DNA from 2 places in the Parafrankia sp. Ea1.12 genome. Region 1 is predicted to be linked to the other one. Evidence: riboswitches for the same ligand, from Rfam matches in the RefSeq annotation. Region 1 holds a riboswitch; the other holds the start of a gene.
The links. Region 1 has a riboswitch for thiamine pyrophosphate ahead of FMEAI12_RS10835 (thiazole synthase). Riboswitches for the same ligand answer to the same signal wherever they lie in the genome.

Region 1 (15,930 bases):
ACCACCACGTCGGCAGGCACGAACTCGCCCCCGGCCAGCGCGAGCCCGTCCGCCCGGATCTCGTCGACCGCGGCACCGAGCCGCAGGTCGATCCCCACCTTGGCGTACCAGGGGACCGTGTACCCGCCGATCTCGGCACCCAGCGCGAGCAGCGGCGCGGAGCCGGCCTCGACGACGGTCACGGCCGCGCCGGCGGACGCCGCGTGCGTGGCGACCTCGGCGCCGATCCAGCCCGCGCCGACGATGGCCAGCCGGATACCCGGGGTCAGCGCCTCGCGCAGCGCGAGGGCGTCGTCGATGGTGCGCAGCACCCGCTGCTCGCCGGGGCCGGGCAGCCGCACCGGGGCGGCGCCGGTCGCGAGCACCAGCCCGTCGAACTCGACGGCGCCGCCGTCGGTCTCCAGCACACCCGGGCGCAGCCCGGTCGCGTGCCGGCCGAGCAGGAGCTCCACGCCGTCGAGGTCGAAGGGCAGCGAGGTGTCGTCCGTCCGCCCCGACAGCACCGCCTTCGACAGCGGCGGCCGGTCGTACGGCCGATGCTCCTCCGCGCCCACCAACGTGATCGTGCCCGCGAAGCCCTGGGCGCGGAGCTCGACGACCGCTCGCCCTCCGGCCAGCCCGCCACCGACGACGACGACGCGATCCATCAGCCCACCCGCTCCATGGGCCGAGAGGCTACTGGGCAGGTCTGTCCCGTGTCGCCCGCTAGTCGCGCTGCCCACAACGGCGGGCGGCGCGGACTCGCCGCGACGGAGGATCGCCGGTCAGCCGGTGGCGTCGACCAGCGGGAAGGCGTCCTTCCACACGGGCTCGTAGCCGGCGCCGACCAGCATCGCGGCGACGTCCGCCGGGGAGCGCTCGTCGGAGATGGAGAACTGCTCCTGCGCCGTCCCGGGCCGGCCGTACCCGCCGGGCTCGGTGGACGAGCCCGCGCTCATCGTGGTCACCGCGATGCGGACCAGGCCGTCGCGCAGGGCCGCCGGCTCGCGGGTCGACAGTGAGATCGCCGCGTCCGGCTCGAACAGCCGCAGCGCCGCGTGCGCCTGGACGAACTCGGCGTCGCCGACGACGACGGTCGGTGGGAAGCCACTGGCGCTCGGCTTGATCCTCGGCAGCGCCACCGAGACCTCCGTCCGCCAGAAGCGGCGGGCGAGGAAGGATGCGTGCGCGGCGAGCGCGAGGACGTCGGCCCGCCAGTCCGGCGCCAGGCCGAGCAGGACGCCGAGGCCCAGGCGGCGGGCGCCGGCGCGGGCCGCCCGCTCGAAGGAGGACAGCCGGCGGTCGTAGTCGCGCTTCCACCCGGCCACGTGCACCTGCGCGTAGCGCTCCCGGTCGTAGGTCTCCTGGTAGTGGACGACGCCGTCGAGCCCGGCCGCGACCAGCCGGCTGTAGGTGTCGTCCGACCAGGTCTGGGTCTCCACCGAGATCGAGGGGACGAACGGTCGCAGCCGCTCGACGACGTCCACCAGGTACCCGGCGGAGACCTCGACGCGGTGCTCCCCGGAGACCAGCAGGATGTGCCGGAAGCCGCGGTCGGCCAGCAGGCGCGCCTCGGCCTCGGCCTCGTCGACCGTCAGGGTGCGCCGGGCCACCTCCAGCCCCTTGGCGAACCCGCAGTAGGTGCAGGACGACAGGCAGGCGTTCGACACGTACAGCGGGGCGAACAGCCGCACCGCCCGGCCGAACCGGCGCAGCGTCGTCTCCCGTGCCGCCTGCGCCAGCTCCTCCAGCCGCCCGGTCGCGGCCGGCGACAGCAGGACGGCGAGGTCGGCGATGTCCAGCCGGCCGCCGGCGTCGGGCCGCCCGGCGGCGACGGCCCGGCGCAGGACGGCGTCGACCCTCGCCTCGTCGGCCTCGACCGAGACACGGGCGAGCGCCGGGATGTCGAGCGCGGCGAGCTCGCGGGCGAACAGCCCTGCCGGGCTGGCCATCAGCCGGCCCCGCCGGGCAGACCGCCGGGCACCGCGCCCAGGAAACCGGTGAGCGGAGAGGACGCCTCGGCCACGGTGGCGCTGCCCGCCCGCGGCCTGCCGGCGAGGTGGGCCATCCGCCCGGCGGTGGTCGCGAGCGCGAAGGCCCGGGCCATCGCGACCGGGTCGGCGGCGATCGCGATCGCCGTGTTGACGAGCACCGCGTCCGCCCCGATCTCCATCGCCTCGGCGGCGTCGGAGGGCGCGCCGATGCCGGCGTCCACCACCACCGGGACCCCGGCGGTCTCCACGATCGCCTCGATCGCGTCGCGGGTGCGCAGGCCGCGGTTGGAACCGATCCAGCTGCCCAGCGGCATCACCGTGGCGCAGCCGGCCTCCTCGAGCCGGCGTGCCAGCACCGGGTCGGCCGAGCAGTACGGGAGCACGGTGAACCCGTCGGCGACCATCAGCTCGGCGGCGCGCAGCGTCTCGATCGGGTCCGGCGCGAGGGTGCGCGGATCCGGCGTGACCTCGAGCTTCACCAGGGACGTCCCGGTCGCCGCGCGACCGAGCCGGGCCAGCCGCAGCGCCTCGGCCGCGTCCTGCGCGCCGGAGGTGTTCGGCAGCAGCGTCATGCCGGCCGGGACGAAGTCGAGCACGTCGCCCTCCCCCGCGCGGCTCAGGTCGACCCGGCGCAGGGCGACGGTGACGATGTCCGCCCCCGAGGCGACCAGGCTGTCGCGCATGACCGGATGGCTCGCGAACTTGCCGGTGCCGACGAGGAGCCGGCTGGCGTAGACGGTGCCGGCGATCCGGAACGGGTCGGGATGACCGCGCTCCGAATGGTCGGACTCCGGATGGTCGGAGTTGTCCGGCTCGCGTCGGACCTCGGTGACCCGCTGTGTCATCAGATGGTTCCTCCCCACGCGCGCATGACCGCGATCGGGTTATGCGGGTCGCCGGCGGCATGCTGGCCGGCCTCTCAGCCCGCGTCCGCGGGCTCCCCGGTCACGCCACAGTCTAAGCCGCCGCGCGCGGCGGACCAGCGGCTCCGGCGAACCCGGACAGACAACGCGTCCCGGTACGGCGTCCGGGAGCTCACCCGGGCCGGGATCGACCGGGCTCCCGCCGAGCGGGCCCGAGATCGAGCACGCGGATCGAATTCCAGATTTTGTGACGAACATCCCGCCCGTTCGGGTACATCTCACGGCCAAATGCGCAGTAAGACCACTGTCTGGCCGATCGGGCGGCCGATCGTAAACTGTGCATGTGGATTCCACCGTGGCCGACCCCGTCATAGGTCGTCTCCTGGACGGGCGGTACACCGCCCAGGAGCGGCTCGCCGTCGGCGGGATGGCGACGGTGTACGTCGCCCATGACAACCGGCTCGACCGGTTCGTCGCCCTCAAGATCATGCATCCGAACCTCAGCCACGATCCGGAGTTCGTGGCCAGGTTCCACCGGGAGGCGAACGCGGTCGCGCGGCTGAACACGCCGTGCGCCGTCTCGATCCTCGACCAGGGGTCCGACACCAGCCCGGCCGGTGTCCTGCACTACCTGGTGATGGAGCTGGTCCGCGGGCGCTCGCTGCGCCAGCACCTGGGGATGCGCGGGCGGCTCACCGTCGCCGAGGTCGTCGAGATCTTCGAGCCGGTGGCCGAGGCGCTCGCCGCGGCGCACGCGGCCGGCATCATCCACCGCGACATCAAGCCGGAGAACATCCTGCTCGGTGACGACGGCCGGGTGAAGGTCGCCGACTTCGGCCTGGCCCGGCCGGTCACCAATCCCACGGCGGCCCTCACCGGCGGAGTGGTGATGGGGACGGTCGGCTACCTGGCCCCCGAGCAGGTCACGCACGGCACCGCGGGCATGCGCAGCGACGTCTACGCGGCCGGCGTGATGCTGTTCGAGATGATCACCGGCAACCTGCCGCACACCGGTGAGACGCCGATGTCGGTCGCCTACCAGTCGGTGCACGGTGACGTGCCGGCGCCGTCCACGGTCGTGCCGGACGTCCCCGCCGAGCTGGACGCGCTGACGCTGCGGGCCACCGCCCGCGACCCGAACCACCGGCCGGCCGACGGCGCCGCGCTGCTGGCCGAGCTGCGCGCGATCCTGCCCTACCTTCCGGCGCCGGACGCCGGGGAGGAGTACCACTCCGGCTTCACCGGCCCGCTGGCGGCGCCGCCGCGTCCGGCCCCGCCCCGGCCGCCCGCCGGGCCGCAGGTCGCCCCGACCAGCATGCTGGGCACGGGCTCCGGCTCGTCCTCGGGCGGGCGGCGGCGGGCGCAGCGGACGGGGCCCGGCTCGCGGCTGCCGGTCGGCCCCGCCGTCATCGCCGCGGTGGTCGTCGTGTGCCTCGTGCTCGGGGTGCTCATGCTGCGGTCGCTCGTCGGCGGCGGGAAGCCCGAGGTACCAAAGCTGATCGGCCTGGCCAAGGCGGACGCCGAGCAGGACCTGCGCGACGCCGGCCTGGCTTTCACCTACGGCGCGGAGATCGCCAGCGCCCAGATCCCGCAGGGGCACGTCGTCGAGCAGGACCCGAAGGATGGCGCCGCGGTCAGCGACGGCGCCGTCGTGACGCTGCGGCTGAGCTCCGGCGTCCCCAAGGCCACCGTGCCGGACCTCGCCGGCCTGACCGTCGACCAGGCACTGCCGAAGCTGACCGAGGCGAAGCTGGCGGACGGCGGGCGCAGCAGCGAGGCGAGCGACACGGTGCCGCAGGGCCAGGTCGTCCGCACCGAGCCCGCGGCCGGGGCGGTCGTCGACCCGAGCACGTCGGTGAAGCTCGTACTCAGCAGCGGGCCGTCCTCGGTCGCCGTCCCCAGCGACATCATCGGGATGACCTTCGACGAGGCCAAGGCGCGCCTCGACTCGCTGAACCTCAACCTCACGGTCCAGCAGAGCAATGTCGCCAGTGACAGCGTGGATCCCGGTCATGTGGTCCGCTCGTCGCCCGATCCCGGCCAGCGGGTGAACGCCGGCGGGGCGGTGACGCTCTTCGTCGCCCAGGAGGCCGACGACGACGGCGGCGACGGCGACGGCGACGGCGACGGCAGCGGCGTCATGGTCACGGTCCCGAACGTGGTGGGCAAGTCCTGGCCGGACGCCGAGCGCATCCTCAACCGCCTCGGGCTCAACGCCGACCGGTCGAACTGGTTCGCGGAGCGGGTCACGGGGCAGAGCCCCAAGGCCGGCCGCAAGATCGAGAAGGGCAGCACCGTCCATCTCAAGACGGAGTTCCGCGTAGGCAACTGATCCCTGGGCCGGGTGCGGGCCGGAGTGTGAGTTCCACCTGGCACCGCGTGAGTTCCACCTGGAACCGATTGCGGCACGCTGTGAGGAGGCCACTCGTCCCCGTGACGAGACACGCCCGGGATCGCGGTTACCGGCACCCACGATCGGGTACGGTCGATCTTCACCGGGACCGCGGGCCGGGGCAGGGGAACGAGGAGCGCGGGGGGCGACGTGGCGGCAGGGCGCGGACCGCGCTGGCGCGGGGGGCGGGCCGGACGCACCGCCGAGGTGCTCGACGGCCGGCGTGAGCCCCTCGACGAGACCGAGCTGCAACTGGCGCACGCGGTCGCGACCCTGCGGGCGCTGCCCGGTGCGCTGCCCGCGCCGGCGATGTCCCCCCGGGTCCGCGCCGAGATCCGGGCGATGCTCCTCGCCGAGCCGATCGGCGCCCGCGGCACCCACGAGGTTGGTGAGGGCAACGGCAGGGAAACCGTCGGCGCGGCTGAGAGCACCCGGCGGGCACAGCCGACCCGACCGACCCGACCGGTTCCTCGGCCCGCCGCGCTCGTCACCCGGCCAGGCGGGATGGGCGTCCGGCAGGCGTTGCGCGCCGCCCGGCCGGCCCTGGTCGGGGCGCTGGCCGTCTCGGTCGCGACGGTGGGCGTCGCCGTGAGCGCCGAGCAGGCCCTGCCCGGTGAGCTGCTCTACGGAGTGAAGCGGCAGGTCGAGCAGATTCAGGTCAGCCTGGCCGGCAACCGCGTCGATCGCGCCAAGATCCAGCTCTCCGTCGCCCGGAACCGGATGGACGAGCTCGCCGCGGTCGTCCATCCGGCAGCCCGGCCACCGGCCAGCACGCGCACCGACTCCCCCGCCACCGGCGGAACCACGGCTGGCCTCGGCCCGACTGACGGCGGCCCGACTGACGGCGGCCCGACTGACGGCGGCCCGACTGACGGCGACGCAGCCAACGGCGACCCGGCCGGCGGCGGTGCCGCCGCATCGCCCTCGGGCCAGCCACTTCCAGCAACGACCCCCGGCCCCGGATCTGCCGGGGTACCGCCGACAGAGGCGGCGCCAGAGCAGACGGGCGACCCGGTCGCGGGCGGCCTGGTGCGAACGGGCGGATCGGTGCCGGCGGGCGCCGCGACCCCCGATCCGGCCGTTTCCTCCCCGAGCCACGCGGCGCCCGGGGGGCGTCCGGCCGCGGACGGGGACATCGGCACGGTGACCAGGCTGCTGCGCGACTGGTGCGACGAGGCCGGGGCGGGGAGCGCGGTCCTGATCGAGGAGGCGCTCGCGGGCAGCCGCGACGCCCGGGCGACCCTGAACGAGTTCGCCGCGGACCAGTCGACGCGCCTCGAGGCGCTGTTCGACGCGCTGCCGACCGGCTCGGTATCCGGCGCGCACAAGGCTCGGCGGATCATCCACGACGTCGACTCGACGCTGGCCGTCACCGCCCCGGAGGCCGACGGGCCGTCCGGGGCCGGCACCGCGGCGGGGCGCGGCGGCACGACGGCCGGGACGGCGAGCGGCGGCACCTCACCTGACCCGACCAGCCGGGCACGTTCGGCCGACGGGATGACCAGCCCGACGGTCACTGAGCGCGGCGACTTCCAGCGACAGTCCACCGGGCCGCGGGCTACGGCGCCCGTGCCGACCGTCCCCGCGGCGATCGGCGGCATGGCCGGCGGGTTCCTCCCCGGCCTACCCTTCCTCACACCGGCACAGTCACTGACACCTGACCAGCCATCGACGTCCGACAAGCCGTCGGCACCTGTCCAGCCAGCGGCATCCGGGCAGGCGTCGACACCCACGCCCGCATCGCCGCCGCCCGGCACGGTTCCCGGAGATCCGGGCGCCCCGCCGGCGGACCGGTCGGCACCCGATCTCCCGCTTGTTCTGGAACCAGAGCCGTCGGCACCGCCGCCGACGGGCGGGCATCCCGGCGGCGGCACGTCGGCACAGTCCTCCCCCACGACGCCGCCGGACGTCCTCGAGACGTTCGACGCGCCCGCGAAGGCGGTCGGCCCCGGCGACGGCCCCGCCGGTGACCCCGCGGTCGACGATCCCGCCGGTGGCGGGGCCGAGCAGACTCCGGCGGACGGTTCGTGGTCGGACGGTCCGCGGCCCGAGGTGTCCCCCGTCGCTCAGCCGTCACCGGCGGCGTCGGACGACCCGCTGGCGGAGAAGGCCGTCTTCGGGGAGTGGGCGGCCGAGGCCGCCCCGGACAGCGCGGAACCACCCAGCCCCGAGACAGCCCCGAACGGAAAGACGGCCCCGACCGCCGGGACGACGCCGACCAACACGACGCCACCGACCGGCGGAACCGCGGTCACCCCGAAGACCACAGCGAGCGCGGCAGCCACCCCGACGACCGAGGCCACCGAGGACGTCACCGGAGGGAACGCGCCGGCCGGGCAGCCGTGACCGCCCGCCCCGGGCCTGTGCCAGGGGCGGGCGGGACACCGGTCAGTGGGTGTGTGTGTCGCGCTCCACGCGGGCCTGCTGCAGCGACTCGGCCACCAGGAAGGCCAGCTCGAGCGCCTGGCCGGTGTTCAGCCGCGGATCGCAGGCCGTCTCGTAGCGGCCACCGAGGTCGGCCTCGCCGATCATCTCCGCGCCGCCGAGGCACTCGGTGACGTTCTCGCCGGTCAGCTCGATGTGCAGGCCACCGGGGTGCGTCCCGAGCCCCTTGTGTACCTCGAAGAACCCGAAGACCTCGTCGAGGACGTCGTCGAAGTGCCGGGTCTTCACGCCGCCGACGTCACGGGTGTTGCCGTGCATCGGGTCGCATGACCACACCACGGGATGCCCGGCCGCGTTCACCTTGTCGATGATCGGTGGGAGGGCGTCACGCACCCGCTTGGCGCCCATCCGCGCGATCAGCGTCAGCCGGCCGGGGATGTGGTCGGGGTTGAGCCGCTCGGTGAGCGCCACGACCTCGTCCGGCGTCGCCGTCGGGCCGATCTTGCAGCCGATCGGGTTACCGACCCGGGAGAGGAAGTCGACGTGGGCACCGTCGAGGTCACGGGTGCGCTCGCCGATCCAGATCATGTGCGCCGACAGGTCGTAGACCTCGCCGGTCGACTCCTCGGTGCGGGTGAGCGCCCGCTCGTACTCCATCAGCAGGCCCTCGTGGCTGGTGAACATCTCGACACCGGTCAGGGCCGCCGTGCGGTCCGGGTCGATGCCGCAGGCGGCCATGAACGCCAGCGCCCGCTCGATGTCGACGGCCATCAGCTCATAGCGGCGGCCGGCGGCCGAGTCGCGCACGAACGCCTTGTTCCACTCGTGAACCTTGTGCAGGTCCGCGAAGCCGCCGGTCGCGAACGCCCGCACCAGGTTCAGCGCGACGGCGCTCTGGTGGTAGGCGTCGACCATCCGCTTCGGGTTCGGACGGCGGGCCTGCGCGTTCGGCGCGATGTCGTTCACCGCGTCGCCCCGGTAGGAGGGCAGCCCGGTCGAGGCCTCGATGTCGGCCGAGCGCGGCTTGGCGTACTGGCCGGCGATGCGGGCCACCTTGACCACCGGCGTGCTGGCGCCGTAGGTCAGGGCGACCGCCATCTGCAGCAGGGTCTTGACCTTGTCGCGGATCTTGTCCGCGGTGTTGGCCGCGAAGGTCTCCGCGCAGTCACCGCCCTGAAGCAGAAACGCCTCGCCGCGGGCCACCATCGCGAGACGGTCGGTCAGCGAGCGCACCTCCGGCGCGGTCACCAGCGGCGGCAGGGCCGAGAGCTCGGCGAACGCTGCCGCCAGCTCCTCCTGGTCGGGCCAGGAGGGCTGCTGCCTGGCTGGGAGGCTCCGCCAGATGTCCAGGTCGTTGCTCACGAGTCACCAGGGTACGGCTACGGCGCCGACATCTCCTGCGGTTTGCGCCGGCCGGTCGCGCTCCCCTCATCCACCGGTGCGTCAGCCGAAGAAGACCTCCGCCTCGCCGTAGAGGTGCTCGGGGACGGTCTTGAGCTCGCCGGTCGCCTCGCTGAGCGGAACCCGGTCGATCCGCGTGCCGTGCAGGGCGACCATCGTCCCGAAGTCGCCCTCGTGCACGGCGTCGACGGCGTGCAGCCCGAACCGGGTGGCCAGCCAGCGGTCGAAGGCGGTCGGCGTCCCGCCGCGCTGGACGTGGCCGAGCACCGTCGCCCGGGTCTCCCGGCCCGTCCGGCCGCGGATCTCGGTCTCGAGCAGGCCGGAGATGCCCTGCAGGCGCACGTGACCGAAGGCGTCCAGCTCGCCCTCCCTGGCCATGGCGGTGCCGGCGATCGGCCGGGCGCCCTCGGCCACCACGATGATCGGCGCGTAGCGGGTGGCGAAGCGCTGCTCGACGAAGGCGCAGACCTTGTCGATGTCGAAGGGCCGCTCGGGGATGAGGATGACGTTCGCGCCGGCCGCCATCCCGCTGTGCAGGGCGATCCACCCGGCGTGGCGGCCCATCACCTCGACGACGAGGACGCGGTGGTGGCTCTCCGCCGTCGTGTGCAGGCGGTCGATGGCCTCCATCGCGATGTTCACCGCGGTGTCGAAGCCGAACGTGTAGTCGGTCGCGGAGAGATCGTTGTCGATCGTCTTCGGCACCCCGACGACCGGGATGCCCTCGGCGTGCAGGCGCGCGGCGGCGCCGAGGGTGTCCTCGCCGCCGACGGCGACGATGGCGTCCACGCCGGTGCGGTCAAGGGTCTCCCGGATGCGGGACGGACCGTCCGCCGAGGCGAACGGATTCGTCCGGCTGGAACCGAGGATGGTCCCGCCGCGGGGCAGGATGCCGCGCACGGCCGTCACGTCCAACGGGACGGTGTCGTTCTCCAGTGGTCCGCGCCAGCCGTCCCGGAACCCGACGAAGCTGTGCCCGTAGACGCCGACGCCCTTGCGTACGACGGCACGGATCACCGCGTTCAGACCAGGACAGTCGCCACCGCCGGTCAGCACACCGATCTTCACGCCCCAGGGCCCTCTCTGTTCGAGTCGCCCCCGATCTGCGGCACATCTGCCGGCGGCAGCCTAGCTCCCCGGAGACCCCGACCAGCCCTTCACCGTAAACACGGCGTGGCCAATCAAACACGTTCCGTCGACCGATCGTTCCGTCGGTTGGCGGAGTGCCCCGGCGCCTTCGGGGCGAGCTCGGCGCGCAGCGGCGCGAGGACGGCCCAGCGGGCCAGGTTGTGCCGCGCGTCGGCCAGCGCGTCGTGCGCGTCGGGCGGCGGCGGCGGCAGGCTGGGGCTGCCGACGTCCTCCCAGAGCTGGCGCAGGTCTCGGGTGAACCGCGGCAACCGGCGCGGCAGCGCGGGCATCTTCCCGAAGAGCTGGCAGAGCACGACGTGGTCGTAGGCGGCGTACCAGGCCCACAGCTCCGGCGAGCCGTCCGCCGTGAGGAACTGCGCCACCTCGTCCCGGATCCGCTCCCGCGACATCCAGGCCGGGCTGGACGGCGATGGCAGGCGGTCCAGGACGTTGCGGCGCACCCAGGGGACGGCGTGCGAGGGGTCGAACTCCGTCGAGACGGCGTAGAGCTCCCTCGTCCCGTCCTCGCTGACGATCCCGATGCTGACCAGGTCGAGCCAGTGATGGCCGCCGTCGTCGCGCTCGATGAACTCGGTGTCATAGAAGAAACGGCCGCCCACACCCCCAGTGTGCTCCGCCCGGCCGGGGCGCCGGCCAGGGGCCGGGGGCGGCGCCGGTCAGCGGCGGCGTAGCCGGACGAAGACGGGGCCGAGCACGGCGGCCGCCGCGGCGGCGCCCAGCAGCGGAAGGACCAGCAGGAGCAGGACGGGGTCGGAGTCGTCGGCCGCGGAGGTCGCCGCGGGCGCCCCGGACGGCGGCTGCCCCGCCGCCGCGCCGGCGCTCCCCGGCCCCGCTCCCGGGGCGGCGGCGCAGTTGACGGCACCCGCACGGGTGGGCGCGACCGGCGCCGGCGCGCCGGCGGCAGGCGTCACCTCCACGCTGACCCGGGTCGCGCCCGCCCCCGCGACCACGCACAGCACCCCGGCTCCGGGCGGGGAGGTGACCTGGCCACCGGTGACCCGCGCCTGGTAGCCCGACGGATAGGCCCACGCGGGCAGGACGACCGCCGTCGCCGTGCCCGGGGCGAACGTCCCGCCGCCGGCCCGGGACGGCTGGTAGACGAGGCGGAAGACGCCCGCGCCGTCGCGCTTGAACGACTCCGGCGCGCCCGCCACGGCGGCCGGGTAGGGCCGCACGATCTCCGCCGGGGGCGCGGTGAGCGCCCGCACCTCACCCGGCCCGATGCCGGTCGCGGAGGACTCGACGGCCGGGCCGTCGAAGAACCAGCCAAGCCCGAACGCGTCCCCGGCGTCGGCCAGCGCGGCGGCCCGGCGCGCGGAGCCGTCCACCCAGCCGGTGACGTACCCGGCCCCCTCGGCGGCCGCGACCCGCGCCGCGGGGTCGAACGGCGCCGGCTGCTCGACCCAGAGCGTGTGGTTCGTGTCGACGGCCCGCACGGCGCCGGCGAGATCGGCCGAGCCGACCCCGGCCGGCACCTCGTAGCCGATCAGCCCGGCCACCCCGCCGAAACGGCCGGCCAGGCGGGTCAGACCGGACGTCAGATCCGCGGCCGAGGGGGTGTAGCCGGCGGCGCCCGGGACGATCCGCAGCACCACGGTGAACCCGCGGCCGGTCAGCTCCCGGACGACCATGCCCGCCTGGTCGAGGCCGCCCAGCTCCCGGTCGCCCGGTGGCGGGGCCTCGCCCGACGGCGGGAACAGCCCGCCACGGGTCATCGGGATCTCCAGGCGCAGGCCGGTGAAGCCGAAGTCGAGCCACTGCGCGATCTCGCCGGCGGTGGGGACCCGCCCGGCCGGGACGGTGACACCGCGGGGCAGGACGACCCGTCCGGCGCTGTCGGTGAGGTGGGTGCCGGTGCGCGTCACGGTGCCCGACGGGACCTGGGGGGCCACGGCGGTCGGCGCGCCGGCACCGCCGGGCACGGACGCCGGCGGCTGGGCCGGGGTGGACGTCGAGACCCGCGCGGTCGTGGCGGCGGCCCGGCCGGACGGGCCTATCCCGACGTAGGACGGGAGGGGGACGGCGACGAGGGCGGCCGTGAGCACCACCGTCGCCCACCTGGCCGGGCGGCCGCCCCGGCGGCCGTCTCCCTTTCGCGAACCACCCGCAAAGCCGCGCACCCTGCAATCTTGCCGTGCCTGCGCGGAACCGCTCAGACCGCCCTGCGGACCGGCGGCTCACCGGCAGGGGGTACGCCGGGAGAAGAGTCCCCCGCGCGCCGGTCCTGCAGCGGACGCGGACCGTTCTCGGACCGCGGGCCGGTCTCGGAGCGCGCGGCGGTCTCGGAACGCGAGCCGGTGTCGGGCCGCGGGTCCGGCTCGGAGCGGGTGCCGGCCTCGGGGCGCGGGTCGGCCGGCGCGGCGGAGGCGGCCTGCGCCTCGCGGGCCGCGGCGAGCTCCTCCTTCCGCCGCTGCGCGTACATGTCGACGTACTCCTGGCCCGACAGGGACATCAGCTCGTACATGATCTCGTCGGTCATGGAGCGCAGCACGAAACGGTCATCGGCCATCCCGGCGTACCGGCTGAAGTCGAGCGGACGGCCGATCCGGATGCCGACCCGGCGGATCCGCGGGACGAGCCGGCCCAGCGGCTGGACCTCGAACGTGCCGATCATCGCGACCGGGATCACGGGCACCCCGGCCTCCAGCGCCATCCGGGCCACGCCGATCTTGCCGCGGTAGAGCCGGCCGTCGGGCGAGCGGGTCCCCTCCGGGTAGATGCCGAGCAGCTCGCCGTTGCCGAGCACCCGCACGCCCGTGCGCAGCGCGCCCTCGCTCGCCTTCCCGCCGCTGCGGTCGATCGGCACCTGGCCGACGCCGGAGAAGAACTTCCGCTTGCTCCAGCCCTTCAGCCCGACACCGGTGAAGTAGTCACTCTTCGCGAGGAAGGTGATCCGCCGCGGCACGACCAGCGGCAGGAAGAAGGAGTCGAGGAAGCTCAGGTGGTTGCTCGCCAGGATCACCGGCCCACGCGCGGGCACGTGTTCGAGACCCTCGACCCACGGACGCCAGAACACCCGCAGGATCGGCGTCAGGATGGCCTTGACGACCCAGTACAACACGCAAGCTCCCCGCTTCGTCGCACCTACCGCCCTCTGGCGGCATTCCCGGACGTCCGCGCCCGAACCCACCCGACGGCCGGACGCGTGCCCGACACGGTGAGTCAGGGCGAGCGCCACGACCCCGGGACGGGGATCGGACATGAACGGGTTGCCCGGGGTGACCATATGGACCCCTCACGACGTCGTCCACCCACGCGGCACAGACGTCGGTGTGTCATTGTCCGGCGCGGGCCCGGTGAGCCGGGAGCGGGCCCGCCGCGGGCCACGGCGAGAGCCGGCCCGGCCCACGCCGGGCGGGCGGACCTCCATCGATCCCACCGGCCTCACCCGACATCCCGTACCCCGACATCCCGCCGACATCGCGGAGACGTCCCGCCGACATCCTGCCGGCCGGTGCCAGCGGGAACGCGCCGGGAGCACGCAGAGCGCACCGGAGGGAACACACTCCGGCAACGACCGGTTCGTCCAGGATGATGGAAAGGCACACGGCCATGGCCAGTCGGCCCGGGGCGTGCGAGCATGCGAAGGTCGGCGTCGTTTCCCAGCACGGCGACGGACGGCAGGTGACAGTCGGGTGACCGGCGGTCGCTGCCGGCCGACAGGCGATGCGGGCCGACAGGCGATGCGGGCCGGCGGTCGACGCCAGCCGGCGCACGCACGGTCACGGAGGCGCCCACGTCATGAACCGCGGCGGGCGCGTCGCGGGCGCTCGACGCGGAGGGAGCGGATCACCATGGCGGGAGTCCCGGAGCCGGCGATCCTGCCCGGCGCCGAGCCCTTCGATCTCGACGGCGGCGGTGTCGACGGCGTGGGCGTGCTGCTCGTCCACGGCTTCACCGGCTCGCCGCAGAGCATGCGACTGTGGGGGGACCACCTCGCCGCGGCCGGCCTGCGCGTGAGCTGCCCGCGGCTGCCCGGGCACGGCACCCGGTGGCAGGACATGGCCGGCACGACCTGGCAGGACTGGTACGGCGCCGCCGACGCGGCCTTCGGCCGGTTGAGCGCCTCCTGCGACCGGGTCTTCGTCATGGGCCTGTCGATGGGCGGGACGCTCACGCTGCGCCTCGCCGAGGAGCACGGCGACAAGGTCGCGGGAGCGGTCACCGTCAACGCCAGCCTCGGCACGGACCGGCGGACGGCCGCGCTGGCGCCGCTGCTGTGGCGGATCCTGCCGACGGTGCCCGGGGTCGCGAACGACATCCGTGATCCCGCCGCGACGGAGGTCGGCTACTCGCGTGTTCCGACCAGGGCGTTCGCCTCGTTGCGCGAGCTGTGGGCGGTGACCCTGGCGGACCTCGGCCGGGTGGTGTGCCCGGTGCTGGCCTACCGCAGCGTGACCGATCATGTGGTCGAGCCGACGTCCGGGCGTCTGCTGCTCGCGGGTCTCACGTCCGCGCCCGCCGAGGAACAGCTGCTGCACTACAGCTACCACGTGGCCACCCTCGACCACGACAAGGAAACGATCTTCAAGGGGAGCATCGACTTCGTCACCGCGACACCGGGGCCGGCCGGCTCCGGCCAGCCCGAGCCGAGGCCGGGCCGTCATGCCTGAGAACCCGGCGGGTTTCGGGCAGCCGGACGCTGACCCCGACGAGATCCCCACCGAGCCGACGTCACCCCCCGCGGCAGCGGCGGCGGATCAAGCGGCTGCCGGTGGTTCGGGCTCCGCGGGAGCCCCCGGCTCAGGCCGTCCGGTGGAGTCGCCGAACGCGGAAGCGGGAGCCGCCGGCTCTGGCGAGGGACGAGAGGACGGCACGGCACCGGATGCCGGTTCGCCGCAGGCGGCTGGTTCCCCCGATACGGCTGGTTCCCCGGAGGCGGCTGGTCCGGACACGGCTGGTTCCCCGGACCGGGGGGCCACGCGCGCCGACACCGCCTCACCGAGCCTGACCGACAGCGGGGCTGACGGGGCGGGCGCGGCGGGCCGGCGGACCCCCCGGGAGCGCCGCTCACCGGCCGCCGACGAGGCGGCCTTCCTCGAGCTGATCGCCCGGTTCGACCAGGAGCCGCCGCCGGGCGAGCGGCTGTGGCCGGCCGCCGAGGACGTCGACGAGCCCCGACGGCCGTCCGTCATCATCATCAGGCCCGCGGGTCGGCAGCCCGACGGCATGCCGCCGGACGGGCGCCACCTCGCCGGCGACGACACCGACCCGGGCACCGAGCGCACCGAGCCGGCGTCCCCGCTCGGCCGCCGCACGGACGGCGCCGCCCCGGTGGATCTCGACGGGTCGAGCGAGGACCGCCCCAACGCCGGCCTGACCGGTTCCGACCGCACCGGCACCGATCGCACCGGCACCGATCGCACGGGCGCCGGGAACGCAGGCACGGGCCGCCAGGGCGGCGGCCGGGGCGAGGCCGGGGCCGCCGACGAAGCGGACCGCGCGGGAAACAGCCGCGGGCGGGACAACCGCTCCCCGCTCGACGGCATCGCGGGGCTCGACGCCGCCGTGCGGGCCGCCTTCGGCACCGCGGGTCGCGACGCTCCCGAGTATCCGGGCGCGGACGACGACGATCACTACGTGCCGCCGCCACCACCGCCGGTCCCGAAGCTGCGGCCGGTCACCCGCTGGGCGCTGGGCTCCATCGCGCTCGGCGTCGCGATCCTGGTGGTCCCGACCCTGATCGGGCTCAACCATTCACGTTCCCAGGACGTCGCGGGCGTCCTGCTCATTCTCGGAGGCGTCGGGACGCTCGTGGCCCGCATGG
Region 2 (15,930 bases), on a different contig from region 1:
GGCCGGCGGATCGGCAGGAGGCACTCCAGTGGACGGCCCTCAGATGATGAACGGGCACGCGAACGGGCACCGCGACGGCTGGTACCCGGGGCCGAACGGGTCCGGGCCCGCGCTCGCCGCCGCCGGGACTTCCGGCGAGCAGGTGGTCGACGGCCGTCCGGCTGCCCCGGCCCCGGTCGCCAGCCCCGCCGACGCGGCCGTCCTCGAGTTCCTGCGGACGGGTCGTGATCTTGTTGCGGCGCAGCGTGACGTCCTGCTGACGTATCTGGGTGGCGCCGCGGCCGCGCCGGTCGAGCACGGTGCCGGGCGGTGGACGCCGGCAACCACCCTGCCGGCCCCGGCGGCCCCGGCGGCCGTCATGCCGGCCGCTGTGACCGCCGCGCCTGCCGGGCCCGCCGTGGCCGCGCCGGCCCCGGCCGCGTCGGCCCCGGCCATGCCGGCGCCGGTTGTCGCCATGCCGGCCGCGGTGGAGGCCGGTGCGCTGGTCGCCGCCGTGCCGGCCGCGGTGGAGGCGGGCGTATCGGCTGCCGCCGGGTTGTCGGCGGAGGCTGTGGCGGATGCGGTGGTGGGGGTGATCGCGGATCTGACGGGTTATCCGGCGGAGATGTTGGAGCCGGATCTGGATCTTGAGGCTGATCTGTCGATCGATTCGATCAAGCGGACGGAGATTCTGGGGGAGCTTGCGGGCCGGGTGGGTCTGGCTGGTGTGGGTGCGGGCGATGTGGATGAGTCGGTGGTGGAGGAGTTGGCGGCGGTGAAGACGGTCCGGGGGATCGTTTCCTGGATCGTGGAGCACCAGTCCACCGACCAGGCCGCCGGTCCGTCCGCCGGCACGGTGCCTGCCGTGCTTCCGGCCGGCGCCCCCCTGGCCGCGGCCGAGGGGTCCGCGCCCGCGGGTGGGCCGTCCGCCGGGTTGTCGGCGGAGGCTGTGGCGGATGCGGTGGTGGGGGTGATCGCGGATCTGACGGGTTATCCGGCGGAGATGTTGGAGCCGGATCTGGATCTTGAGGCTGATCTGTCGATCGATTCGATCAAGCGGACGGAGATTCTGGGGGAGCTTGCGGGCCGGGTGGGTCTGGCTGGTGTGGGTGCGGGCGATGTGGATGAGTCGGTGGTGGAGGAGTTGGCGGCGGTGAAGACGGTCCGGGGGATCGTTTCCTGGATCGTGGAGCACCAGTCCACCGACCAGGCCGCCACCCCGGCGATCACCGCCGGGGACGGAACCGGCCACGGTGCGGGGCCCGGCGCCGGCGCGGGCGCGGGATGGGCCGGGCCCGGACAGGTCGAGGTGCCCGAGCAGAGCCGCGCCGAGCGTCGGTCCGCCGACGGCGCCGGCGGCCGGGGGCAGTCCGGCGGGCCGTGGGCCGGGTCGGCGGCGGTCCCGGCGTCCGCCGTCCCGGCAACCGCTGCGGCAACGGCCGCGGCGAGGCCGCCCGCGCCGGGTACGCGGAACAGGGCTGGCGTGCCGTCGGCCGCCGCGGCGCCGGCCACGGCCGTTCCGGTGCCGGCGGGTGTTCCGGTGATGTCCGCGCCGCTCGGAGCGCCGGCCGGTGCCCCGCCACGGCCCGCGTCGGCACCGGAGAGCTGGGGGGTGCGTTCGGCCCCGCGGGGCTCGACGGACCCGGTGTTCGCCGAGCGGGTGCCGCTGCGTCGGTTCGTGGTGGAGTCCACCGAACTGGCTCCGCTGCCGTCCTGGGATGACGTCGTCGCCGCTGGTCGGGCGGCGGTGCTGGACGGCGCCCGGTTCGCCGTCGTCGACGGCGGGCTCGGGATCGGCCTCGCGCTGTCGACCCTGCTGGAGCAGGCCGGGGCGCAGGTCCGCATCATCTCGGCGAACGACGCCGCCCTGGGCGAGCTGGTCGCCTCCGGCATCGCCGCCGACGGGCTGTTCTGGGCCGCCTCGGCCGAGGGCTCGGCGGGGCCGGTGGGCGGTCTGCCGGCGGCGTTCCCGGCGCTGCGCGCCGCCGCGCTGGCCGGAATCCGGCGGCTCGTCGCGGTCACCGGCCTCGGTGGTGATCTCGGCCGCAACGGCGAGATCGGCGACCCGGGCCCGGGCGCCGGCATGGCCGGGCTGGTCCGGACCCTGGCCCGTGAGCTGCCCGACCTCCTGATCAGGCTGGTGGACGTCCATCCCAAGGCGCAGCCGCGGCGGATCGCGGAGAGCCTGCTCGCGGAGATGCTCGACCCGGCCGCGCCGGTCGTCGTCGGCTACCGCGACGGCGTCCGGATCGCGCCCGAGCTGCGGATGTCCGACCTGGTCGCGGTCACCGCCGGGCCGGGGTCCGCGGCCGCCGGATCGCCTCGGGCCGCCGCCGCTCCGCCGGGGCTGGACAGGTCCGGCGTCGTCCTGCTGACCGGTGGTGCGCGTGGGATCACGGCCCGTACCGCGCTGGCGCTTGCGGGTGCCACCGGCTGCGCGGTCGAACTGGTCGGGCGCACGCCCGTCCCGGACGCGCCCGAGGACGAGGCCACGGCGGGTGCGCTCGACGCCCCGGCGCTGCGCCGGGCCCTGATCGCGACGGGGGTGCGCCGCCCGGCCGAGATCGAGGCGCGCATCGGGCGGATCCTGGCCGAGCGGGAGATCCGTGCCACGCTCGCCGCGCTGCGGGAGGTCGCCGCGTCGGTGCGCTACCACCCGATCGACGTGCGGGACGTCACCGCCGTCGCCGGTGTCGTCGCCGACGTCTACGCCCGCCACGGCCGGTTGGACGGTGTCGTGCACGGCGCCGGCGTCCTGGAGGACCGGCTGCTGCGGGACAAGTCGCCGGAGTCCTTCGACCGGGTGTTCCGCACGAAGGTCGACGGGGCGCGCGCCCTACTGGACGCGCTGCGGCCCGATGTGGGCTTCGTTGTGCTCTTCGGCAGCGTGGCCGGGGTGTTCGGCAATCGCGGGCAGGTCGACTACGCCGCCGCCAACGACGCCCTGGACGCCCTCGCGCACACCGCCTCGGCGCGCTTCGCCGGCCGGGTGGTCAGCGTCGACTGGGGTCCCTGGGGCACCGACACGGCCGCCGGCCGTGGGATGGTGTCCGCCGAGCTGTCCCGGGAGTACGCCCGCCGGGGCATCGGCCTGATCGACCCCGGCGAAGGGGTCGCCGCGTTGCTGCGAGAGCTCGGTGAGCCGGTCGCGGACGCGCCGACCCAGGTCGTCTACATGTGCGCGGGAGTCGGGTCGTTCGATGGGTGACACATCCCGCCACAGCGGCGGCGGCCCCCGCGGCGCGGGCGGGCAGGAGATCGCGATCGTCGGGATGTCCGCGCTGTTCCCCGGCGCGGGCGACCTGGACACCTACTGGCACAACATCGTCGGTGGCGTGGACGCGATCAGCGACGTCCCACCGGGCCGCTGGGACCTCGACGAGTACTACGCCGGGCCGGCCACGGACGGCGACCGGCAGCCCGGCGGCGACCGGCGCGACGGCGGCCGGCGGCCGGACGGCGCGGGCTTCTACTGCCGGCGCGGCGGGTTCGTCGACGACCTGGCGACGTTCGACCCGGCCCGGTTCGGCATCGTCCCGGTCTCGGTCGACTGGGCGGAGCCCGACCAGCTGCTCGCGCTGCGGCTCGCCGCCGAGGCCATGGACGACGCCGGCGGGGCCGAGACGCTCGGTGACCGCGGCCGCGTCGGCGTCGTGGTGGGCCGCGGCGGCTACGTCGGGCCGGGTGTCGCCCGGCTCGAGCAGCGGGTCCGCACCTCGCACCAACTGGCGACCACGCTGCGCGAGGTGCTGCCGGACGTCCCGGACGCGGCCGTCGACCAGGTCGTCGACGCGTTCCTGGCCCGGCTGGGGCCGCAGCGGCCGGAGGCGTCCATCGGCCTGGTGCCGAACCTGGCGGCCTCGCGGATCGCGAACCGTCTCGACCTGCACGGCCCGGCGTACACGATCGACGCGGCCTGCGCGTCGTCCCTGGTCGCGGTGGACATCGCGGTGCGGGAGCTGGCCGGCGGCCGGGCCGGCGCGATGATCGTCGGCGGCGTGCACATCGTGCACGAGGTCTCGTTCTGGAGCCTGTTCACGCTGCTGCGGGCGCTCTCGCCCACCCAGCGGATCCGGCCGTTCGACCGCCGTGCCGACGGCCTGCTCATGGGCGAGGGCGTCGGGATGATCGTCCTGAAGCGGCTGGCCGACGCCCGCCGCGACGGCGACCGGGTCTACGCCGTGCTGCGCGGCGCCGGGACGTCCAGCGACGGGCGCACCGCGAGCCTGATGGCACCCGCGTCCTCCGGGCAGATCCTGGCGATCGAGCGGGCCTGGGCGGACGCCGGCCTCGACCCGGCGGCGCCCGGCGCGGTCGGGCTGATCGAGGCGCACGGAACCGCGACTCCGGCCGGCGACGGGACCGAGCTCTCGACGCTGGCGAAGGTCTTCGGCGGCGAGGTCGGGGCGAGCCCCGTCGGCCTCGGGTCGGTGAAGTCGATGATCGGGCACGCGATGCCCGCCGCCGGCATGGCCGGGCTGATCAAGGCCGCGCTGGCGCTGCACCACCGCACCCTGCCGCCGACGCTGCACTGCGACGAGCCGCACCCGCTGTTCGACGGGAGCCGTTTCGCCCCGGTCCGGACGGCGGCCGAGTGGGAGCCGTCCGGTTCCGCGCCGCGGCGGGCGGGGGTGAACGCCTTCGGGTTCGGCGGCGTGAACGCGCACGTCGTCCTGGAGGAGTGCCTCGACGACCACGCCGGCGCCGTCAACCCGGTGAGCTTCGGCGGTTCCGTCGGTTCCGCCGCCACCGCCACCGCCGTCGCCGGGACGGGTGCCGTGCTCGGGCCCGACCCGGAGGCCGAGCGGGTCCTGCTGTTCGCGGGCTCGTCGGCGGCCGAGATCGTCGCCCAGCTCGACGTCCCGGACGCCGACCTGCTGGGGCGCGACGACGCCGCGTCCCCGCCGGCGGGTGGGCCGTTCCGGCTGGCGTTGGTGGCGCCCACCCCGCGCCGGCTCGCGCTGGCCCGCACGGTGGCGGCCCGCGGCACCGCCTGGCGCGGGCGGAACGATCTCTGGTTCGTCCCCGAGCCCCTGCTCGGCGACCGCCCGGCGTCCGACGCCGCGGGCGGACCGCGGCTGGCGTTCCTGTTCTGCGGTCTGGAGGACAAGTTCGCCCCGCGGATCGACGACGTGTGCGACCACTTCGGCCTGCCGCGTCCGGAGGTGGGCGACACCGCCGAGCTCGGCAGCCACGGCGTCGCCAGCGTCCAGGTGGGACGGGTCCTCGACACGGCGCTGCGTCGCCTCGGGGTGGTCCCCGACCTGGTCGCCGGGCACAGCGTGGGCGAGTGGAACGCGATGCTCTCGGCCGGGCTGATGAGCGACGACTACGCCGACGAGTTCATCGAGGTCTTCGACCCGGCCTCGCTCGAGGTGCCCGGTGTCGTGTTCGGTGCGCTGGGCTGCGGCGCGGAGGTCGCCGCCGAGGTGATCGCCGGACTGCCCGAGATCGTGGTCTCGCACGACAACTGCCCGCACCAGTCGATCATCTGCGGGCGGGTGGACAGCGTCGAGACCGCGCTCGCCCGCCTGCGCGCCCGCGGGGTGCTGGGGCAGACGCTGCCGTTCCGCTCGGGCTTCCACTCCCCGTTCCTGCGGCCGCACCTCAAGCGCCTGCAGGACGGCCTTTACAACACCCCCTTGCACGCGGCGCGGGTGCCTGTGTGGTCCGCCACCACGGTGGCTCCGTATCCATCCGGACACGACGACATCCGGGAGCTGGCCGTCCGGCACCTGCTCGAGCCGGTGCGTTTCCGGGAGCTGACGCGGCGCCTGCACTCCGCGGGCGTCCGGGTGTTCGTGCAGGTCGGGATGGGCAGCGTCGCCGGATTCGTCGACGACACCCTCAACGGGCCGGGGGACGAGCACGCGTCGCTGGTCACGAACACCGTCAAGCGGTCCGGCCTCGACCAGCTCCGGCGGGTCGCGGTCGCGCTGTGGGCCGAGGGCGCCGCGCCGCGCCTGGACGTCCTGCCCTGCCACACCAGACCAGAGCCCGCCACCGTCCCGGCCAGGGAGCCGCGGGCGCCCCGGGTGCCTCAGACGGCCGCGCCGGCTCGGCCCGGGCGCGCGGTGCGGCTGCGCCTGGGCACGCCGCTCGTCCGGCTCGGGGCGGACGCGCCGGACCTCGCGGCGTCGCTCCCGTCCCGGATCAGCGGCGAGGCCGCGGGACGTCCCGTCGGCGAGACGCCGGCCCAGGTGGCCGACGGGCTCGGCGGGCCCGCGCGGCATGCCGTCCTCGCCGAGCTGGGCGCGGCGGTCACGGACGCGAGAGCGGTGATGTCCACCGTCACCGACCGCTGGGCCGCGACGCGGGCGTCCGGTCCCCCCTCGACGGCGCCGGCGGCGACCTCCGTGCCTGTTGCGCCGGCCGGGCCGGCGGCGAGTGGGCCGGGTGGTGGGCGGACCGTGCGGCGGGAGCTCTCGCTGGCGACGATGCCCGAGGTCGCCGACCACTGCTTCTACCGGCAGCCCCCGGGGTGGTCCGACCCGTCCGACCTGTTCCCGGTCGTGCCACTGACCGGCGTGCTTGAAATGATCATGGCTGAGGCGAGCGCGCTGATGCCCGGCCGCGCGGTGGTGGCCGTCCGGGACGTGCGGGCCACCCGCTGGCTGGCGATCGAGCCGCCGGTGCAGGTCACGATCACCTGCGCGCCGCTGGGCCCGGACGAGGTCCGGGTGGACGTCGTCGGCTACACGCGGGCGACGGTCGTCTTCGCCGACGCCTACCCGGCGCCGCCGCCGGTGACCGACACGGCCACCGGGTTCGTCCCGGCGCCGGGCGCGGCGGGGGAGGTCGTGATCCCCGGCGAGTCGCCGTCCCCGCACACCGGCCGCGCGATCTACGACGACCGGCTGCTCTTCCACGGGCCCGGCTACCAGGGCGTCGAGTCCGTCGACGGGATGGCCCCGACAGGGCTGCGTGGCTGGCTGCGGGTGACGCCCGCCAGCGGCGCGCTGCTCGACAACGCCGGCCAGTTCTTCGGCTACTGGGGCATGCAGTACCTGCCGTCGGACTGGCTGCTCTTCCCGGCCTCGGTCACCTCGATGCGGTTCTTCGGCCCACCGCCGCCGGTCGGCGCGCGGATGTCCTACCTGGGCCGGATCCGGGACGTGACCGACCGCACCGCCACCGCGGACATGGAGATCCGGGACGCCGGCGGACGGCTGTGGGGGCACATCCAGGGCTGGACCGACCGACGGTTCACCGAGGACGACGTCCTGTGGTCGATGGCACTGGCGCCGGAGGCGAACACGCAGAGCCACCTGACGCCGGACGGCTGGGTGGTGGTCACCGAGCACTGGCGTGACCCGGCGTCCCGGGAGCTGTCGTTGCGCCACTACCTCGACGCGGACGAGCGGACGCGGCTGGCCCGCCACAATCCGCTGGCTGCCCGGTCCTGGTTGCTGGGGCGGATCGCGGCCAAGGACGCCGTGCGGCGCCGCTGGTGGGAGCGCGGGGCCGGCGCGGTGTGGCCGATCGAGGTCGGCGTGACGGATCTGGTGTCCGGGCGGCTGGTCGTCGGCACGGTGCCCACCCGACCGGGCCTGCCCGAGCTCACCCGCCCCGAGGTGAGCATCGCCCATCGTCCGGAGATCGCCGTCGCCCTCGCGGTGGACGACCCGCGGGACGTCGGCGGCGTGGGGATCGCTCTGGAGCGCATCGAACGGCGCGGGCCCGACGCGGAGGCGGCCGTGCTCGCCGAATCCGAGCTGAGCCTGCTCGACGAACTGGCCGGCGCGGATCCGGATGTCCGCGCGGTCTGGCTCGCGCGGTTCGCCGCGGCGAAGCAGGCCGCCGCGAAGACGTACGGGACCGGGCCGGTCGGCGATCAACGGCGGTTCGTCGTCGGCCGGCCGCGACCGGGCGGATCCGCCGTCCTGGCGGCGGTGCCGCGCGGGCCGGGCGGGGTGGTCGCCCATCTGGTCGGCGCGCCGACCGAGGCGACCGGCCTGCCGGCCCCGACGCTGGTTCCAGTCACCGTCTCCGCCCCGGACGGCGGGCCGGGGGCGGCACCGGCCGCGGCCGGGCACGCCGCCCCGGCGGAAGTGGGAGCGGGGGCTAGCGAGACGTGGTGGGTGGCACTGCGCACCATGGACACCACCGGCCGGCCCCGTCCCGACACCGAACCGAATGATCACACTGCCGCATCCGGCACCGCCGCACCCGGCGGTCACACCGCCGGAACCGGCGATCGCGTCGCCGCACCCGGCGGCGTACCCGCCGGCGGCTACATCGTGGCCTGGACCTCGCCACGGATCGAGCGATCCGCGAGGCCTCCGGGCGGCGCGGCCGGGAGCCCGCCCACGCGGCGGCCCGGCGGTCAACCCACCAGCCCGGCCGGTGACCGGCCGGGCGCACGGACCGGTACGCAGCCCGATCAGCAGAAGGAGCAGACCCAGCGATGACCACCGACCAGTCGACCATGACCGCGGACCCGGCGACCCGCGCCGACCAGGTGCTCGCGGACGTGACGGAGATCCTGCGCGACGTGATCGGCGAGGAGTACATCGTCGACATGTCGATCGACATGGACACCTCCTTCAACGCGGACCTCGAGCTCGAGAGCATCGAGTTCGTGACCTTCGCCGACCGGCTCCGGGAGACCTACGGGGACCACGTCGACTTCGTCGGCTTCCTCTCGGAGATGGACGTCGACCAGGTGATCAACATGAAGGTCGGGGAGGTCGTCCAGTTCATCGTCGACAGCCTCGAGACCGACACGCCGGCCGCCGCCCGTTAGCGGCGGTCACGGTCGGCGGGGGGCTACGGGGACCTCGTATGCGCGCGGCGCGGGGCGCGCCGCGCGCACAACCTTCGTGAACGAAGCTAGGGAGAGAGTGCGTGGCTGAGATCGTCGCGAACGGCGTCCGTCTGCATGTGCAGAGGCTGGGGCCCAAGGGTGGGGCCGGTCCCGAGTCGCCGGTCGTGGTGATGGTGCACGGAATGGTGATGGACAACATCGCCAGCTTCTACTTCGCGCTGGGCAACTGCCTGGCCGGGGCGGGATGCGACGTCATCTGCTACGACCTGCGCGGCCATGGCCGCAGTGAGCGGACCCCGACCGGCTACACGATGGCCGACTCGATGGCCGACCTCGAGGGCCTGCTCGACGCGCTCGACGTGCGCCGGCCGGTGCACGTCGTGGGCAACAGCTACGGCGCGACGCTGACCCTCGCACTCGGCCTGGCCCGCCCGGAGCGGGTGGCGAGCCTGACCCTCATCGAGCCGCCGTTCCTCATCGAGGGCCTCGGCGAGGAGATGGCGCGCTCACTGACCCAGGTGCTCGCGGCCGTCACCGACGAGGAGGTGGAGGAGTGGCTGGCGAACTCCGCCGGCCGCGCGGTCTCCCGGATCACGCGCGCCTCGCAGGCGCTGCTGAAGGAGACCACGATCGCCGAGGACATGCTGGCGACCCCGCCGTTCTCGCCGGAGGCGCTGGCCAGCCTGCCGATGCCGGTGCTCGCCGTCTACGGGGCGAACTCGGACATCATCGACCAGGCCGAGGGGCTCGCCGAGCTCGTCCCGGACTGCACCCTGGTCGTCCTGGAGCAGCACACCCACATGGTGCTGCGCGAGGCGGCCGACTACCTGCGCGACCTGCTGCGCTGGTGGCTGTTCCGGCGGTCCGAGCCGATGCCCTCGCACCAGGTGCGCGGCGCCGGGTTCGACACTCCCGACTGGGTGCGGCAGATGATCCCGCCGCCGAACCTCAACAGTGGGGACGAGCCCACGACGTCGCTGTCCGCGGCGCGGGCCGGCTCGTCGGCCGAGGCCTGACCGTCACCGGTGCGGCTCGCGAAGGGTGGGGCTGACTCACCGCCGGAAGGGAGACGAATGGAATTTCGGGGGCTTTGATGGGCCGTGTTCTCTTCGCCGTGCCGCCGCTGACCGGGCACGTGAACCCGGCGGTGGGCATCGCCGGCGAGCTGGCGGCCCGCGGGCAGGAGGTGGCCCTGGTCGGCCACGCGAGCGTCGTCGGGCCGCTCGTCCCACCGTCCGTCCCGCTCATCGCGCTGCCGGGGGAGATCTCGGCCGACCAGCGGGCCGAGCTGGAGGCACGGTCCCGGCCGCTGCGCGGGCCCGCGTCGCTGAAGTTCCTGTGGGACGAGTTCCTGCTGCCGCTGGGCGCCTCGATGGCGCGGGACGTCGGTGCCGTCGTCGAACGGTGGCGCCCGGATGTGATCGTCGCCGACCAGCAGGCGGTCGGGGCCGCCATGGTCGCCCGCCGGCGCGGCATCCGGTGGGCCACGCTCGCCACCACGTCGGCGGAGCTCGACGACCCCTACGCCGTGCTCGCCGGGGTCGGGAACTGGGTGTCGGAGCGGCTGCGGGACTTCCAGGTCGCGAACGGCGTCCCGGCGGAGGAGGCGGCGCGCGGTGACCTGCGCTTCTCTGAGGACCTCACCGTGGTCTGCTCGGTGCCCTCGTTGCTGCGTACTGCCAGTCATCCGTCCCATCACGTGTTCGTCGGCTGCGCCGCCGGGCTGCGCCGGTCGGCCCCGGAGTTCCCCTGGGAGTGGCTCGACCGGGACCGCCGCACCGTGCTCGTCTCGCTCGGGACGGTGACCCGGGAGGCTGGCGGGCGTTTCCTGCGCGCGGCCGCGGAGGCGCTGGCGGGGATGTCCGACCGGGTGCAGGCCGTGATCGTCGCGCCCCCCGGCCCGCTGGACGACCTCGCCGGCCAGGTTCCCGACGACCTGCTGGTCCGCCCGTTCGTGCCGCAGGTGGACCTGATGGCCGGACTGGACGCGATAGTGTGCCACGCGGGCAACAACACGGTGTGCGAGGCTTTGTCACGGGGAGTGCCGCTGGTGGTCGCGCCGGTTCGTGACGACCAGCCGATCATCGGCGAGCAGGTGGTGCGGGCCGGTGCCGGTGTGCGGGTGCGCTTCGGGCGCTCGACCCCGGCGACGCTGGCCACCGCGATCGGCACCGTGCTCGACGAGCCGTCCCACCGGGTCGCGGCGCGGCGGCTGCAGGGCGAGTTCAGCGCGGCGGGCGGTGTCGTGGCCGCCGCCGACCACATTGAGAAGCTGCTGCCGTAGGCCCGGCCCCGGCGGCCCGCCCGTCCGCGGGCGCGCTGGCGGGGCCGGGCCTGGGGCTGGGGCTGTTCGACCGGCGGGGGCGTGAGAGTCGTGCTGCTGCTGGTACCCATCCTGGTGAGCGTCGGGCTCATCCTGAACGGAATCCGCCTGCGCGGCCGGCTGCGCCGGCTGGACACCGTCGCCGCGTCGGGCCGGCCGGTCGACCCCGCCCACGTCTTCCTCGTGGCCGAGGGGGTGCGGCTCTCCGACGCGGCCCGGCGCGCGGCGAGCAACCACGCCCGCCGCGAGCGGCTGCTGGTGCTCGACCTCGTCCCCGCCGACCTCACCGTGGAACGCGCGCTCGACGTGGCCCGGATGGTCGACACCCGGACCTACCGGGCCGACCGCTCGGCGCCCGGCCGGGGCGCGTTCCAGGCCCTGCTGGTGCACGCCGACCTGCTGGAACGGGTCGGAATCACCCAACGGGAGGGGTTCAGCCCGGTCGAGCTGGTCGACATCACGACCCGCCTGAAGCGGCACGCCCCGACCGCCACCGACCTGGCCGTCGTTCCCGGGTTGCAGGCCGCGCGTGACGACGCCGCGATGCGGGTGCGCGTCCAGCAGCGGGCCTACGCGTGCACCCCGGCGAGCCTGTACATGCCGTACGCGCCGCACATCGGAACCTTCATCGGCGCCCAGATCAGCCAGCCGGTCGCGCTCGTCGCGACGGCGCTGTTCTGGTTCCAGCCGTTCTTCGTCTGCGCGGGACGGGTCCCGCTCGCCCCCCGCGACCTGATCCGCAGCCCGATCGTCCGCATCCTCGGCCTTGTGATCTTCGTTGTGCACTCCGCGCGGGCCGGGCGCCGGGCGAAGGCCGCCGGGCTGCCCGCGGACCCGGCGAAGGCGGAGGCGCGCCGCCGCCGGCAGGAGACAGCCGCCTGGTACGCCGCCCGCGCCCGCCACGTCGCGCGGCTGCGCGAGGCCACCAGCGCCGAGTGCCCCTGGTGCGGGTCGGCCGAGCTCAGCGTCCGGGTGCGCTCGCGGGACCTGGAGATGGGCAAGCCGGGGCGCTTCCGCCTCGACGGCTGCGAGGCCTGCGGCCACGTCTTCCTCAACCCGATGATCACCCCGGACGGGCAGGACTACTACGAGCGCGACTGGCGGGACGGCTTCGCCGCCGAGACCGCGGAACACGCCCGGGCCCGTGAGGCCGCGGCCGACCAGGCCCGGGCCGAGCTGCTGCGTCCGTACACCACCCCGCGGGCCTGGCTGGACGTCGGAACCGGCCACGGGCACTTCTGCAACGTCGCCCGGGCCCACTGGCCGGCCACGGTGTTCGGCGGCCTCGACCTCTCCGACGCGGTCGACGACGCCCACCGGCGGCGCTGGGTGGACACCGCCCACCGGGGCGAGCTGAGTCAGATCGCGGACGACCTCGCGGGCCGCTACGACGTGATCAGCATGTTCGGCTATCTCGAGCGGACCCGCTACCCGTCGGAGGAGCTGGACGGCGCAGTCAAGGCGCTCGCCCCCGGCGGATACCTGATGATCGAGCTGCCGAACGCGGACTGCCCGGCGGCGCGGCGGCTGCGGGCGTACTGGGCCGGCTGGGACGTGCCGCGCCGGCTGCACTTCATTCCGGCAGACAACCTGCTCGCCGCGCTGGAGGACCGCGGGCTGCGCCCCATCGCCGTCCAGTTCGGGCCGGCGCTGCGCCCCGGTGACCTCACCCGGGCGCTGGGCCTGCTCATCCAGCGGGTGGCGCCGCGGCGCCGGCCGTGGCTGGACCCGGCCCGGAGCGGGCCGGGCCCGCGGCTGCTGCGCGTGCCGTTGCTGCTGGCCTCGATCGGCCCGTTCCTGCTGGCCGCCCTACTGGACCGGGCCAGCAGGTCCTGGCAGGCCAAGGGGGAACGTTCCAACACCTACCGCGTGCTGGCCCGCAAGGAGAGCTGAAGCCGGCCGCGGGACTCTCCCGGCCATGGCGGTCGGGGAGGCCCGCGGCCGCCGGGTCAGGGGGTCTGCCGGTCGGCGAGCGGCAGGTAGATCCGGGCACCCTGCTCGGCGAACTCCCGGGACTTCTCCGCCAATCCGGCCTGGACGGCCTCGTCGGTGTCGAGGCCGTGGTCGGCCGCGTACTTGCGGACGTCCTGCGTGATCCGCATCGAGCAGAAGTGCGGACCGCACATCGAGCAGAAGTGCGCGGACTTGGCGGGCGCCGCGGGCAGTGTCTCGTCGTGGTACTCCCGGGCGGTCTCCGGGTCGAGCGAGAGGTTGAACTGGTCGTCCCAGCGGAAGTCGAACCGCGCGTCGGAGAGGGCGTCGTCCCAGGCCTGGGCGCCCGGGTGCCCCTTCGCCAGGTCGGCGGCGTGCGCCGCGATCTTGTAGGCGATGACCCCGGCCTTGACGTCCTCGCGGTCCGGCAGGCCCAGGTGCTCCTTGGGCGTGACGTAGCAGAGCATCGCCGTCCCGTACCAGCCGATCATCGCGGCGCCGATGGCCGAGGTGATGTGGTCGTAGCCGGGCGCGATGTCGGTGGTGAGCGGGCCGAGGGTGTAGAACGGCGCGTCGTGGCACAGCTCGCGCTGCAGGTCCACGTTCTCCTTGATCTTGTGCATGGGCACGTGGCCCGGCCCCTCGATCATCACCTGGACGTCGTGCTCCCAGGCCACCGAGGTCAGCTCGCCCAGTGTCGCGAGCTCGGCGAGCTGCGCGGCGTCGTTCGCGTCGGCGATGGAGCCGGGGCGCAGGCCGTCGCCGAGGGAGAAGGTGACGTCATAGGCCCGCAGGATCTCGCAGAGCTCGGCGAAGTTCGTGTAGAGGAAGTTCTCCTCATGATGGGCGAGGCACCATGCCGCCAGGATCGAGCCGCCGCGCGAGACGATGCCGGTCTTGCGCCGCGCGGTCATCGGCACGTAGCGCAGCAGCACCCCGGCGTGGACGGTCATGTAGTCCACACCCTGCTCGGCCTGCTCGATCACCGTGTCCCGGTAGACCTCCCAGGTCAGCTCCTCGGCCTTGCCGCCGACCTTCTCCAGCGCCTGGTAGATCGGCACCGTCCCGATCGGGACGGGGGAGTTCCGGATGATCCACTCGCGGGTGGTGTGGATGTTCCGCCCGGTCGAGAGGTCCATGACGGTGTCGGCGCCCCAGCGGGTCGACCACACCATCTTCTCGACCTCCTCCTCGATGGAGGAGGCGACGGCGGAGTTGCCGATGTTCGCGTTGATCTTCACCAGCAGGTTGCGGCCGATGGCCATCGGCTCGCTCTCGGGGTGGTTCACGTTCGCCGGCAGCACCGCCCGGCCCGTGGCGATCTCGTCGCGCACCAGCTCGGGAGAGAGGCCCTCGCGCAGCGCGACGAACTCCATCTCGGCGGTGATCTCGCCCCGCCGGGCGTAGGCGAGCTGGGTCACCGCGCGGCCGGCGGTAGCCCGCCGCGGAGCCTGCCCCGAGCCGAGAAAGGTGTCACCGGCCTGCCCGTCAGGCCCGTGCCGTCCGTCGTCGGCGGGCTGGACGGCACGCCCCTCGATCTCCTCGGTGTCGCCGCGGGCGGCGATCCAGCCGGCCCGCAGCGCGGGCAGGCCGCGCCGCACGTCGACGCCGGCGCCCGGGTCGGTGTACGGCCCGGAGGTGTCGTAGAGGACCAGGCTGTCGCCCGTGCTCAGCGCGACCTCGCGCATCGGCACCCGCAGGTCGGGCCGGGACCCGACCAGGTAGGTCTTCCTGCTCCCGGGGAACGGTCGGGCCAGGATGCCCTCCGCGCCGTCGTCCGTGCCGGAGGCCGCGGCCGCCGTGTTGTCGGAATCCGTCGGGCGGATCTGACGCACCACCTTGATCACTCCCTACGCCGGAATTACCCGGACAGGTTCAGGCGGTCGGCGGCACCGGCAGTTGCCCGGCCGCCCTCTCAGCCTCCCAGGGTGGAAGCTCCCGCATCTGGGACGACGCTACGGCAGGTGACTGGCCTCCGCCACCCCCTTGGTCAGCTTCGCCATGTTCGTCACGTACCGTTTCGTGCCATTCCGTCGCCGGTTCGTCCGGCCCGGGCGGCACGGCCGGCCGGTCGGCGGCCTCTGTCGGAACCTGCTCCCGCAGAGCCGCGGCGACCAGCGCGGCCGTCTCCGCCGGCGCCTGCCAGAGTTGCTCCACCCTGACGGTGAGGATCCGCCGGCCGGCGGGCCGCGGCCGCCGTGGACCGGGCTGCCCGACCCGCACGAGCAGCCGCCACGGCCCGTACCAGACGTCCAGTCGGCCGGTCGGAACGTCGGGGGAGGGGGTGGCCAGCGCTCGACAGGGAGGCAGCCCGAACGCCGCCTCGAGCTGCTTGTACCGGAGGCTCAGCATCCGGGGAGTCCGGCGGTTCAGCTCGTCGAGGGTGTCGGCGATCAGAGTGCGGCGGCTGATCGGGCCGCGGCGCGCCAGCGCCCGGCGCATCGCCTCGATGGTGACGAAGCCCTGCAGGAGAGCGTCGCTGATCACGGCACGGGCGCCGTCGCGCCCGCTGCACCACTCGGCCATGTCGACCACCGAGCGGGCCGGCGCCGTCCGCGGTGGCAGCCGGGCACGGTGGACGTCCGCCGGAGCCAGGCGTGCGGTGCGGCGGAAGACGACGCCTGCCACGGGCGTGCCGCGGCGCCCGGGCGGGACCAGCACCGTCACGACCTCGTCACCGTGGCCGACGAGGCCGTCGAGGGCGGCGGCCGTGGACCCGCCGAGCACCGCGTTCGGCCCGCCGGCGAGCAGCGCCGCCCAGGCCTGCTGCGCCAGCGGCGGCGTGGCGGTGGCGGTGACGAGGACGCCACGCGCGGGCTGCCGCCAGGTGCCGTCGGCGACCCGCGCGCGGATGTCGGCGCGGGTGAGGCCGGCGGCCATCGCGTCGTGCTCGCTGATGACACCGGACTGCAGGTCGGCGATCTCCCGC

Region 2: linked by a shared signal. The riboswitch ahead of thiC (phosphomethylpyrimidine synthase ThiC) and the one ahead of FMEAI12_RS10835 (thiazole synthase) in region 1 are both predicted to bind thiamine pyrophosphate.

What each region holds. Positions count from the first base shown of each region.
Region 1 is NZ_UBIZ01000252.1:22,840-38,769, forward strand. Features, by position in the region: gene FMEAI12_RS10825 (NAD(P)/FAD-dependent oxidoreductase) at 1-647, opposite strand, end outside; gene thiH (2-iminoacetate synthase ThiH) at 765-1,931, opposite strand; gene FMEAI12_RS10835 (thiazole synthase) at 1,931-2,818, opposite strand; TPP riboswitch at 2,813-2,927, opposite strand; gene pknB (Stk1 family PASTA domain-containing Ser/Thr kinase) at 3,192-5,168, shown strand; gene FMEAI12_RS10845 (DUF5667 domain-containing protein) at 5,379-7,574, shown strand; gene FMEAI12_RS10850 (class II 3-deoxy-7-phosphoheptulonate synthase) at 7,617-8,975, opposite strand; gene FMEAI12_RS10855 (6-phosphofructokinase) at 9,057-10,082, opposite strand; gene FMEAI12_RS10860 (polyadenylate-specific 3'-exoribonuclease AS) at 10,196-10,762, opposite strand; gene FMEAI12_RS10865 (hypothetical protein) at 10,820-12,211, opposite strand; gene FMEAI12_RS10870 (1-acyl-sn-glycerol-3-phosphate acyltransferase) at 12,316-13,224, opposite strand; gene FMEAI12_RS10875 (carboxylesterase) at 13,958-14,776, shown strand; gene FMEAI12_RS10880 (hypothetical protein) at 14,769-15,930, shown strand, end outside.
Region 2 is NZ_UBIZ01000204.1:9,907-25,836, forward strand. Features, by position in the region: gene FMEAI12_RS07165 (type I polyketide synthase) at 1-3,187, shown strand, start outside; gene FMEAI12_RS07170 (type I polyketide synthase) at 3,180-8,390, shown strand; gene FMEAI12_RS07175 (acyl carrier protein) at 8,387-8,725, shown strand; gene FMEAI12_RS07180 (alpha/beta fold hydrolase) at 8,827-9,762, shown strand; gene FMEAI12_RS07185 (glycosyltransferase) at 9,840-11,030, shown strand; gene FMEAI12_RS07190 (class I SAM-dependent methyltransferase) at 11,121-12,962, shown strand; gene thiC (phosphomethylpyrimidine synthase ThiC) at 13,019-14,689, opposite strand; TPP riboswitch at 14,834-14,953, opposite strand; gene FMEAI12_RS36130 (hypothetical protein) at 15,576-15,930, shown strand, end outside.